DNA from 3 places in the Metapseudomonas boanensis genome. Region 2 is predicted to be linked to each of the others. Evidence: predicted binding sites of a transcription regulator. Region 2 holds the regulator's gene; each other region holds the start of a gene.
The links. The regulator sigma-54, encoded in region 2, starts transcription at its own class of promoters, with help from an activator protein. The targets are predictions, from matches to a motif close to ANTGGCATNNANNTTGCTNT.
Positions count from the first base shown of each region.

Region 1 (3,957 bases), 840 kb from region 2:
TCGCAAATGCCTGTCTCGGCTCGTCCGGCGGGCATTCTAGCGCGGCGTGTGAAAAAGCAAAGGGCGCCTTTCGGCGCCCCTTGGCTTGGTTGCGGCCTCCCCCACCGGCAAGCGCCGGCAGAGACGGTAAATCAGAGGTTGTAGCCGCGCTCGTTGTGCTCGGCGAGGTCGAGACCGACGGACTCTGCCTCTTCATTGACCCGCAGGCCAATGACCACATCCAGAACCTTGAGGATCACGTAAGTGACGATAGCGGTGTAGGCCACAGTGAAGGCCACACCCTTTAACTGGGTGAAGAGTTGCGCGCCGATGTCTTCCACGGTACCGAAGCCGCCGAGGGCCGGGGCCGCGAATACGCCGGTCAGCAGGGCACCGACGATGCCACCGATACCGTGTACGCCGAAGGCGTCCAGGGAGTCGTCATAGCCCAGCTTGCGCTTCAGGCTGGTGGCGCAGAAGTAGCAGACCACGCCAGCCACCAGGCCGATGATCAGTGCCCCCATCGGGCCGGCAGTGCCAGCAGCCGGGGTGATGGCGACCAGACCGGCGACCACACCGGAAGCGATGCCCAGCGCGCTCGGCTTACCGTGGGTCAGCCACTCGGCGAACATCCAGCCCAGGGCAGCAGCAGCTGTGGCGATCTGGGTGACCAGCATGGCCATGCCTGCGGTGCCGTTGGCGGCTACGGCAGAACCGGCGTTGAAACCGAACCAGCCAATCCACAGCATGGCGGCGCCGACCAGGGTATAACCCAGGTTGTGCGGGGCCATCGGGGTAGTCGGGTAGCCTTTGCGCTTGCCCAGCACCAGGCAGGCCACCAGGCCCGCGATGCCGGCGTTGATATGCACCACGGTGCCTCCAGCGAAGTCCAGCACGCCCCAATCCCACATCAGGCCGCCGTTGCCGCTCCACACCATGTGGGCGATCGGGGCATAGACGAGGGTGAACCAGACGGCCATGAAGATCAGCATGGCGGAAAACTTCATGCGCTCGGCGAAGGCACCGACGATCAGCGCCGGGGTGATGATGGCGAAGGTCATCTGGAAGGTGATGAAGACGCTCTCCGGCACTGCGTACACCAGGCTGCTGGTGTTGAGGCCGCTGAGGAACGCCTTGGACAGGCCGCCGATGAAGGAGTTGAAGTTGACGACGCCCTGTTCCATGCCAGTGGTGTCGAATGTCAGGCTGTAGCCGTAGACGACCCAAAGGATGCTGATCAGGCCGGTGATGGCGAAGCACTGCATCATCACCGAAAGAACGTTCTTGGACCGCACCATGCCGCTGTAGAACAGGGCCAGGCCGGGAATGGTCATGAACAGCACGAATGCGGTGGCAACGATCATCCACGCCGTGTCGCCGCTATTCAGCACAACCTCGTCAGCCATGGCCAAGCCAGGGGTTACAAGGGACAAAAGGGCTCCTAGCCCTGCGATCTTACGCAGAGTCATGTTGTTTTCTCCTGGGGCGTTGGGGTTCGGCGGCTTAAATCGCGTCGGTGCCGGTTTCGCCGGTACGGATGCGGATGGCCTGTTCCAGATTGACGACGAAAATCTTGCCGTCACCAATCTTGCCGGTATTGGCGGCCTTGGTGATGGCTTCGATGACGCGATCCAGCTGGTCGTCGGCGATGGCCACGTCGATCTTCACCTTCGGCAGGAAATCGACGACGTACTCCGCTCCACGGTACAGCTCGGTGTGACCCTTCTGGCGGCCGAAACCCTTGACCTCGGTCACGGTGATGCCCTGCACGCCGATCTCGGACAACGACTCGCGCACGTCGTCGAGCTTGAACGGCTTGATGATGGCAGTGACTAGCTTCATGAAACTCTCTCCCGTATTGGTGGACTTGCCCCAGGAAAAACGAACCCGGCTCAAGTCTAAGCGCAGTGTCTGGCTTTGTAACGCGTCGGTCGGCCATCGCCCGGCACCCGACGCTAACCATCCGCGTCTGGCGAAACATTCCCCCGCCTCGCCCGGCGCACCGGAACTGCATCCGATGCATGCGTCGCCTTGCACTAAGCAGAAAGCTTGCCAGCTCGGCACAACCCTCTATTTTTCAACCAGATAGTGGCCGGATGCCCTATCTGGTGCAGGATTGCCCTGCATGCAGTGCACGAAATCGGTGCAGTGCACCATCGTGCATTGCTCAAAAATCGTGCACTGCCAGGCTCGAACTCCCCAGCACGGAGCGCGTGATAAACTGCCACCCAATCATCTCTGGACAATCACCATGCTGCCGCCCAAAGCCCTGCTCGATACCCTCGCCACTCACGCCTCGCGCTTGTTCAGCGGTGACAGCCCGCTGCCCCGCGCCGAGTTCGAGGCTCAGTTCAAGGTCCTGCTGCAAAGCGCATTCAGCAAGCTCGATCTGGTCAGCCGCGACGAGTTCGACAGCCAGATGGTCGTGCTCGCCCGCACCCGTGCGCGACTGGAAGCCCTGGAAGCCAAGGTCGCGGAGCTGGAAGCCAAGCTGAACCCGCCCACCGAGTGATCGACGCGGCCACCGATCGCGTTGCTGAAACAGCCAGTGCAGGCGCGAACACCCTCGCGCCTGCTCGGCGTCCGCCCTACACGCCCCCTCCCCCCTCATCCCCGCCCCCCGCAATACCGCGGACCTGACTGAGTACCGGCCGCCCTCCCTAGTATTTTTTTGCACAACGCTCCGGTTTTTTTGCGCATTCTTACCTGATTAACGCCCACCTATACTCGAGCCCAACCCGCTTGGTCGCCCCTCGGACCAGGCACGTCGGACAACAATAAAAAGGGCTCCCACCATGACCCGCACCTGCCAGAGCTTCCTGGACGCCCGGGACTTCCTGCTCAAACATCGCACCGACTACACCACCGCCACGCGCGACTTTCGCTGGCCAGAACTGCACGAATTCAACTGGGCGCTGGATTATTTCGACGCCATGGCCCGTGGCAACCAGGCGCGCGCCCTGTGGATAGTGGAGGAGAACGGCGAAGAGCAGCACTACAGCTTCCAGCAGCTGTCCGAGCGTTCCAACCGCGTCGCCAACCACCTGCGCGCGCTGGGTGTGAAGCGCGGCGAGCGCATCCTGCTGATGCTGGGCAACCACATCGCCCTATGGGAAACCATGCTGGCGGCCTTCAAGCTCGGCGCCGTGGTGATTCCCGCCACGGCGCTGCTGACCCCGGACGACCTGCGCGATCGCATCGAGCGCGGCGATGTCCGCCACCTTGTGGTCGGCGGCGACCACCTGGACAAGTTCGACGGCCTCGCCGAAGGCTGCACCCGCATCTGCGTGGGACAGCCCACCACCGGCTGGGCCGAGCACGCCGCCGCACGCAACTACCCCGCAGAGTTCCAGGCAGAGGGCATCACCCTGGCCAGCGACCCGCTGCTGCTCTACTTCACCTCGGGCACCACCTCCAAGCCGAAGATGGTGCTGCACAGCCACCAGAGCTACCCGGTCGGCCACCTCTCAACCATGTACTGGATCGGCCTGCAACCCGGCGACCTGCACCTGAACATTTCTTCTCCGGGCTGGGCCAAGCACGCCTGGAGCTGCTTCTTCGCCCCGTGGAATGCCGGCGCCTGCGTGTTCATCCACAACACCGCACGTTTCAGCGCCCCCGCGCTGCTCCGGGTACTCGAACGTTACGGCATCAACAGTCTGTGCGCGCCGCCGACGGTCTGGCGGATGCTGATCCAGGAAGACCTGGCCAGCTACCGTGGACGATTGCGCCTGCGCGAGCTGGTAGGCGCCGGTGAGCCGCTCAACCCGGAGATCATCGAGCAGGTCCAGGCGGCCTGGGGCCTGCTGCTGCGCGACGGTTTCGGCCAGTCGGAAACCACTGCGCTGATTGGCAATACCCCGGGCCAGGTGCTCAAGCCCGGCTCCATGGGCCGGCCGCTGCCTGGCTATCGCGTCACCCTGCTGGACCCGGACGGCCGGCCGGCCAGCGAAGGCGAGGTGGCGCTCCCCCTGGCAC
Region 1 covers NZ_CP113889.1:1,609,187-1,613,143, forward strand. Annotated here, with positions in the region: gene OXH74_RS07355 (ammonium transporter) at 132-1,448, opposite strand; gene glnK (P-II family nitrogen regulator) at 1,483-1,821, opposite strand; gene OXH74_RS07365 (accessory factor UbiK family protein) at 2,231-2,491, shown strand; gene OXH74_RS07370 (AMP-binding protein) at 2,775-3,957, shown strand, end outside.
Region 1: glnK (P-II family nitrogen regulator) is a predicted target of sigma-54. The motif match lies at 2,017-2,036, and genes of this name have one in related genera.

Region 2 (3,957 bases):
TGCGGGCATCGATCGAGACGGCGACTTTCGGCTCGAGCAGCTCAGTGTGCAGAAACGCCCGCTCAGCAAGCTCGGGCAGGAGGCCTGCCGGCAGGTTGTCGATGCAATAAAAACCGTTGTCTTCGAGCACGTGGAGAGCCGTGCTCTTCCCCGAGCCGGAGCGGCCGCTGACGATGATCAGGCGCATTGCACAGTCCTAGCGTCCGCTCTGGACGTCCACGACTACCTTGTACAGGTCGGCGCTGTCCGTTGCATGGCGCAGGCGATCGCGAACATCGCTGCGGTCCAGCATGCTGGCGATCTGGCGTAGCAATTCAAGGTGTTCATCGGTAGCGGCTTCTGGAACCAGCAATACGAACAGCAGATCCACCGGTGCGCCGTCGATGGCATCGAAGTCTACGGGGGCGTCCAGGCGCAACACTGCGCTGATCGGCGAGTTGCAGCCGGTCAGCCGACAATGGGGGATGGCGATACCGTTACCAAAGCCCGTGGAGCCGAGCTTTTCCCGCGATACCAGGCTTTCGAAGATGTCCTGACCATCGAGTTCGGGAAGGTCGCGAGCGACCAGGTTGGCAATCTGTTCGAGGACGCGTTTCTTGCTGCCGCCCGGCACGTTCACGAGGGAACGGCCGGGGGTCAGGATTTGCTCAAGTCGGATCATAGGGTAAGGTCAGCGGGCCGTGGCGCCCTGCTGGCGGTGAAGCTGCTTTTCCTTGTGTTTGATCAGTTGGCGATCAAGTTTGTCAGTGAGCAGGTCTATGGCGGCGTACATGTCTTCGTGCTCCGCGTTGGCAACGACTTCGCCGCCGGCAACGTGAAGGGTAGCTTCAATTTGTTGCTTGAGTTTCTCCACCTGCATGATCACCTGAACATTGGTGATGCGGTCAAAGTGGCGCTCCAGTCGTTCGAACTTCTCGACAACATAGTTGCGCAGGGCGTCGGTCACATCCAGTTGATGTCCACTGATGTTGACTTGCATACCGCTTTCTCCTTATTGCCCGTGTATATGAGACAGGCTAACGGGCCTGCCACCGGAACACTTTGGCGTGGCTCAATTCTGCATCACATCAGTCGCTTCCGTTCACTGGAAGGCGCGATCCCAAGGGATTCGCGGTACTTGGCAACTGTGCGACGCGCCACTTGGATACCCTGTGCTTCCAGTAAACCAGCGATCTTGCTGTCACTCAACGGCTTTTTCGGATTTTCCGCTGCGACCAGCTTTTTGAGGATTGCGCGGATCGCTGTGGATGAGCACTCGCCGCCTTCGGAAGTGCTTACGTGGCTGGAGAAGAAGTACTTCAGCTCGTAGATTCCGCGCGGTGTGTGCATGTATTTCTGGGTGGTTACCCGGGAGATCGTCGACTCGTGCATCCCTACCGCCTCGGCGATGTCGTGCAGCACGAGTGGCTTCATTGCCTCGTCGCCGTATTCGAGGAACCCACGCTGATGCTCGACAATCTGCGTGGCGACCTTCATCAGGGTTTCGTTCCGGCTCTGCAGACTCTTGATGAACCACCTGGCTTCCTGAAGCTGGTTGCGCATGAAGGTATTGTCGGCGCTGGAGTCTGCACGGCGGACGAAACCTGCGTAATGGGGGTTGACCCGCAGGCGTGGCACGGCTTCCTGGTTCAACTCCACCAACCAGCGCTCGTTGTGCTTGCGCACGATGACGTCGGGAACGACGTATTCCGGTTCGCTGGCCTCGATCTGCGAGCCAGGGCGCGGGTTGAGCCCCTGGATCAATTCGATGATCTGGCGCAGCTCATCCTCTTTGACCTTCATGCGGCGCATCAGCTGGCTGTAGTCGCGATTGCCCAGCAGGTCCAGGTAGTCGCCCGCAAGGCGTTGCGCTTCGCTCAGCCAGGGGGTGTTCAGCGGCAGTTGGCGCAGTTGCAGCAGCAGGCATTCGCGCAGGTCGCGGGCACCGATGCCGGCGGGCTCGAACTGCTGGATGCGGTGTAGCACCACTTCGATCTCGTCGAGTTCGATCTCGAGTTCCGGGTCAAAGGCTTCGGCAATCTCCGCAAGGGACTCTTCCAGGTAGCCATCGTTGTTGATGCAGTCGATGAGCGTGACGGCAATCAGCCGGTCGGTATCCGACATCGGAGCGAGGTTCAGCTGCCACAGCAGATGGCTTTGCAGGCTTTCGCCGACAGACGTGCGGGAGGTGAAGTCCCACTCATCGTCGTCGTTGCTAGGCAGGCTGCTGGCGCTGGTTTGGTAGACGTCTTCCCAGGCAGTGTCGACTGGCAGTTCGCTCGGGATGCGTTCATGCCATTCGCCGTCTTCCAGAGCTTCGGCATTAGCCTCGACGCTGGATTCCTGGAAGCTGGATTCCTGGGTGGAGGTGTTGGTCAGTTGCTCGCCTTCAGCCATGGGGTCGGAGGTGTCGAAATCTTCGCCATCCTCCTGTCGTTCCAGCATGGGATTGGATTCCAGCGCCTCCTGGATCTCCTGCTGCAGATCGAGGGTGGACAGTTGGAGTAGGCGGATGGCCTGTTGCAGCTGCGGAGTCATCGTCAGCTGCTGGCCCATCTTTAGGACTAGCGATGGTTTCATGGCAGGGGGCTTAGCACCTTATTCGCCGGCGCTCACGCGCCATCCACTACAGGGCGCCGAAGCGCCACCAGGAAGCAAATTATATGCCTGACCTTGAAGGATTTTCCTAGCTCTCGCAACCCGTCCTTACAGATCGGTTGTCGGGCTACAGACGGAATTCATGGCCCAGGTAGACTTCCTTCACCAACTGGTTGGCCAGGATTGCTTCGGCATCACCCTCGGCAATCAGCTGGCCATCGCTGACGATATACGCAGTCTCGCAGATATCCAGAGTCTCGCGGACATTGTGATCCGTGATGAGCACGCCAATTCCCTTGGCCTTGAGATGGTGGATGATCTGCTTGATGTCACCCACTGAGATTGGGTCGACTCCCGCGAAGGGCTCGTCCAGCAAGATGAACTTCGGGGCCGTGGCCAGCGCTCGGGCGATTTCCACCCGGCGTCGCTCACCGCCGGACAGGCTCATCCCGAGGTTGTCGCGGATATGGCTGATGTGGAATTCCTGGAGCAGGCTCTCCAGTTCCTTGCGACGGGAGGCGCGATCCAGGTCCTTGCGGGTTTCCAGGATTGCCATGATGTTGTCGGCAACGCTCAGCTTGCGGAAGATCGAGGCTTCCTGCGGCAGGTAGCCGATACCGGCGCGGGCGCGGCCGTGCATGGGCTGGTGGGTAACGTCCTGATGGTCAATCAGCACTCGGCCCTGGTCGGCTTTGACCAAACCCACGATCATGTAGAAGCACGTGGTCTTGCCCGCACCGTTGGGGCCAAGCAGGCCAACGATCTGGCCGCTATCGATCGAGACGCTGACGTCTCGTACCACCTGCCGGTTCTTGTAGCTTTTGGCCAGATGCTGGGCTTTGAGGGTCGCCATTACTGTGCTTGTCCCGCGTTCTGCTCTTTCTTCTTGGGCTGGATGACCATGTCGATCCGCGGGCGCGGCGTGCTGACGTTGGTGCCGGTGGCCCGCCCTGCATTCACGATCTGACGCTGGGTGTCATAGACGATCTTCTCGCCTTCGAAGGTATTGCCTTCCTGGATCACCTTGGCCTGGTCGATCAGTACGATGCGCTCATTGCTGGCAAAGTACTGGATGGTCATGCCGTAAGCCTTGACGATCTCCTTGTCGACGGCCGGCTTCTGTTCGTAATAGGCAGGCTTGCCGACCGACGTGAAGACCTGGATGTCGCCGTTGGAGTCCTGGGTGATGGTCACCGTGTCGCCGGTGATCTTCAGGGTACCCTGGGTGATGATGACGTCGCCGCGGTAAACCGCGACGCCCTGCTTGTCGTCCAGTTCGGCGCTGTCGGCCTGGACCCGGATGGGCTGGTCGCGGTCCGTCGGCAGGGCCCAGGCAGCGGCACTTCCGAGTGCGGCACCCAGGCTGAGCAGTAGGGGGAG
Region 2 covers NZ_CP113889.1:766,715-770,671, reverse strand. Annotated here, with positions in the region: gene rapZ (RNase adapter RapZ) at 1-187, opposite strand, end outside; gene ptsN (PTS IIA-like nitrogen regulatory protein PtsN) at 197-661, opposite strand; gene hpf (ribosome hibernation-promoting factor, HPF/YfiA family) at 671-979, opposite strand; gene OXH74_RS03585 (RNA polymerase factor sigma-54) at 1,063-2,559, opposite strand; gene lptB (LPS export ABC transporter ATP-binding protein) at 2,705-3,430, opposite strand; gene lptA (lipopolysaccharide transport periplasmic protein LptA) at 3,430-3,957, opposite strand, start outside.

Region 3 (3,957 bases), 2.2 Mb from region 2:
CGCTCCTTCACCCACTCGCAGAAGCGGCTGATGCCGTAACGGCCGAGCCCCTCGTTGGCGATGCTCAGCACCTCCAGCCAGGTGGCGTTGATGTTCTCCCATATGTCCGCAGTGATCCGCCCACGCACGGCATGGGCGTTGATGCGTGCCGCGCGCAGGCAGCTGAAGATGCTGGCCTGATTGTCGGCGTCGAGGGCGAAGAAGTGCAGCATGCGCGCGGCGTTCAGTTCACCGTGGCGCTCCTGGTACAGATCCAGGGTGCCGGTACTGAGCAGCGACATGGCCAGCTCCTCCAGGCCATCGCCCCGACCGTGCTGTGGCATCAGCGACAGCGAGTAGCTGACGTCGAGCATGCGTGCGAGGTTCTCCGCACGCTCCAGGTAGCGGGACATCCAATAGAGTTCGGAGGCAGTTCTACTCAGCATGATCAGTCTTCCACTATCCAGGTGTCCTTGGTGCCGCCGCCCTGCGACGAATTCACCACCAGCGAGCCCTCACGCAGCGCCACCCGAGTGAGGCCTCCCGGCACCAAACGGGTTTCGCGGCCAGAAAGCACGAAGGGGCGCAGGTCTATATGACGCGGGGCGATACCCTGCTCGACGAAGGTCGGGCAAGTGGACAGGCACAGCGTCGGCTGGGCGATGTAGGCCTCTGGACGGGCCTTGAGACGCGCACGGAAATCCTCGATCTCCCTGGCGCTGGCCGCCGGGCCCACGAGCATGCCGTAGCCGCCCGAGCCCTGGGTTTCCTTGACCACCAGTTCCGGTAGGTGCGCCAACACATGGGACAGGTCTTCGGGTTTGCGGCATTGCCAGGTAGGCACGTTCTTCAGGATCGGCTCCTCATCCAGGTAGAAGCGAATCATCTCGCCGACATAGGGATAGATTGACTTGTCGTCCGCGACCCCAGTGCCGATGGCGTTGGCCAGCACGACGTTGCCGGAACGGTAGGCCGCTAACAGGCCCGGTACGCCGAGCATGGACTCGGGGTTGAAGGCCAGCGGGTCGAGGAAGGCATCGTCGAGACGCCGGTAGATCACATCCACCGCTTGCGGGCCGGAGGTGGTGCGCATGAATACACGGTCGTCGCGCACGAAGAGGTCGGCCCCTTCCACCAGCTCCACGCCCATCTCACGGGCGAGGAAGGCGTGCTCGAAATAGGCGCTGTTGAACCGCCCTGGCGTGAGCACCACCACACTGGGGTTGTCCAGCGGGCTAGAGCTTTTCAGGGTGTCGAGCAGCAGGTTCGGGTAATGGTCGATGGCCGCGATGCGTTGCGCGGAGAAGAGTTCGGGGAACAACCGCATCATCATCTTGCGGTCTTCCAGCATGTAGCTGACGCCGCTTGGCGTGCGCAAGTTGTCCTCCAGCACGTAATAGCTGCCATCACCGTCGCGCACCAGATCCACGCCGGCGATATGGGCGTAGATGTCGCGATGCAGGTCCAAGCCCTGCATCGCGATCTGATAGCCCTCGTTGGCCAGCACCTGTTCAGCGGGAATGATTCCGGCCTTGATGATGCGCTGGTTGTGGTAGAGGTCAGCGAGGAACAGGTTCAGCGCCTTCACACGCTGGATGCAGCCACTCTCCACCACCCGCCACTCGCTCATCGGGATGGCACGCGGAATGGTGTCGAAGGGAATCAGCCGCTCGGTGCCCTGCTCGTCGCCATAAAGGGTGAAGGTGATGCCGGCCCTGTGAAACAGCAGGTCAGCCTCACGCCGGCGCTGGGCGAGCATTTCCGGCGGGGCATCCGCCAGCCAGCGCGCAAATTCCTGATAATGCGGACGGCACTGGCCACTCGCGTCATACATCTCGTCATAAAAGGTGCGGGACATGCCGTACTCCTTGTCGCCACGGGCAAATGCTCATTCGCAAGCCTCGTGCCATCGCAACAACTCAATGCAATTCAATAACTTGCAAGCCCCACACAACCATCACGCTCCAGTCTGGTGCAGCCCGAAGGGCAGAACCAGCAGCCTCGCCCTATTAGGCGGCGCCGTATTTTTGGAGTGAATCGGACTGGCGGGGACTCTGCCATGGCCAGTCGGTTGAGCGCCGCGACACACGAGAACTTCAGTCTAGGCCAGCATTGCAGAGCAGGTTGCGCCCGATTGTTCTATGCATATGTTGCGATTTGGAATTTCACCTATAACTATCCGGCCTAAAATCTTCGCTGGGCGGTGACGAGAGCCAGAGTTATCGGCGATATAGTCGGAGTGCATTTCCCCGGTTCACCGAGGCTTTCCATATTCCTCGGGCAATTCGCCCGCCCCTTTTGGAGAGGCTCTGCCATGCTCACCGTCGGAGACAAGTTGCCATCCTTCGATCTACTGGCCGTGGACAGCGACTCGGAACTGGCCGCGCAGCCCGACCAGGCATTCAAGCGCGTGAACCAGGACAGCTTCCCCGACAAATGGAAGGTGCTGTTCTTCTGGCCGAAGGACTTCACCTTCGTCTGCCCGACCGAGATCAGGGGCTACGGCGACCTTCTCGATGCATTCAATGAGCGCGACACCCAGCTGATCGGCGCCTCTACGGATGGCGAGTTCGTACACCTTGCCTGGCGTCGCGACCACCAGGACCTCAAGGGTCTGAGCTTTCCCTGGCTGGCCGATATCAAGCATGAACTCGCCGGCGCCCTCGGCATTCTCGATCGCCGTGAGGGGGTGGCACTGCGTGCCACCTTCATCGTCGACCCCGCCAATCTGATTCGGCACGTATCGGTCAATGACCACTCCGTGGGACGCAATCCCCAGGAAACCTTGCGCCTGCTCGATGCTCTGCAATCCGATGAGCTCTGTCCCTGCAACTGGCACAAGGGCGAACCCACCATCCGCTTCTGAACCTGGTCACTTCATCGCCAAGGGCTGCGCGGGCGATTCCTTGTCAGCCCAAAAGCCCCGAACTACGCTGCTCAGAGCGAGTAGCAGCAAATTTTCCGACTGCTTGCAGCACGCCGCCATCGGCCTGTACTTTCGCCGCAACGGCTCCCAACGTTCCGTACCTCAGGAGTCGACCATGTCTTTTTCGCTCAAACCCACCTGCCTGTCCTTTGCTGTCAGCTGTATGTGCCTCGTCGCCTCGGCGCAAGCTGCGGACCCTCCCAAACAACTGGGTCCGACTGAAGGCGCCCTGGACATCATTGCCTGGCCCGGCTACATCGAGCGCGGCGAAACGGACAAGAATTACGACTGGGTGACCCAGTTCGAGAAAGACACCGGCTGCAAGGTCAACGTGAAGACCGCAGCCACCTCCGATGAAATGGTCAGCCTGATGGCCAAGGGCGGCTACGACCTGGTCACAGCCTCAGGCGACGCATCGCTACGACTGATCTTTGGCAAGCGTGTACAACCGATCAACCCGGACCTGATCCCCAACTGGAAGAACCTGGACGAGCGGCTCACCGATGCGCCCTGGCATACGGTGAATGGCCAGCATTTCGGTACACCCTATCAATGGGGTCCGAACCTGCTGATGTACAACACCAAGCTGTTCAAGCAGGCCCCGGATAGCTGGAGCGTCGTGTTCGAGGAAACCACGCTGGCTGACGGCAAGAGCAACAAGGGCCGCGTGCAGGCCTACGATGGCCCGATCTACATCGCCGACGCCGCCCTTTATTTGAAGTCCGCCAAGCCGGAACTGGGTATCCAGGACCCTTATCAGCTGACGGAAGCGCAATACGCTGCCGCGCTCGAGTTGCTGCGCAAGCAGCACAGCCTGGTGCACCGCTACTGGCATGACGCGACCGTGCAAATGAGCGACTTCAAGAACGAAGGCGTGGCTGCGGCGAGCACCTGGGGCTACATGGCCAACACCCTGCAGGCCGAGAAGCAGCCAGTGGCCACGGTCGTGCCGAAGGAAGGCGTCACCGGGTGGGCGGATACCACCATGCTGCATGTCGACGCCAAGCACCCGAACTGTGCCTACAAGTGGATGAACTGGTCGCTGGAGCCCA
Region 3 covers NZ_CP113889.1:4,267,939-4,271,895, reverse strand. Annotated here, with positions in the region: gene OXH74_RS19990 (alpha-E domain-containing protein) at 1-425, opposite strand, end outside; gene OXH74_RS19985 (circularly permuted type 2 ATP-grasp protein) at 428-1,837, opposite strand; gene OXH74_RS19980 (peroxiredoxin) at 2,294-2,845, shown strand; gene ydcS (putative ABC transporter substrate-binding protein YdcS) at 3,021-3,957, shown strand, end outside.
Region 3: OXH74_RS19985 (circularly permuted type 2 ATP-grasp protein) is a predicted target of sigma-54. The motif match lies at 1,871-1,890, and genes of this name have one in related genera.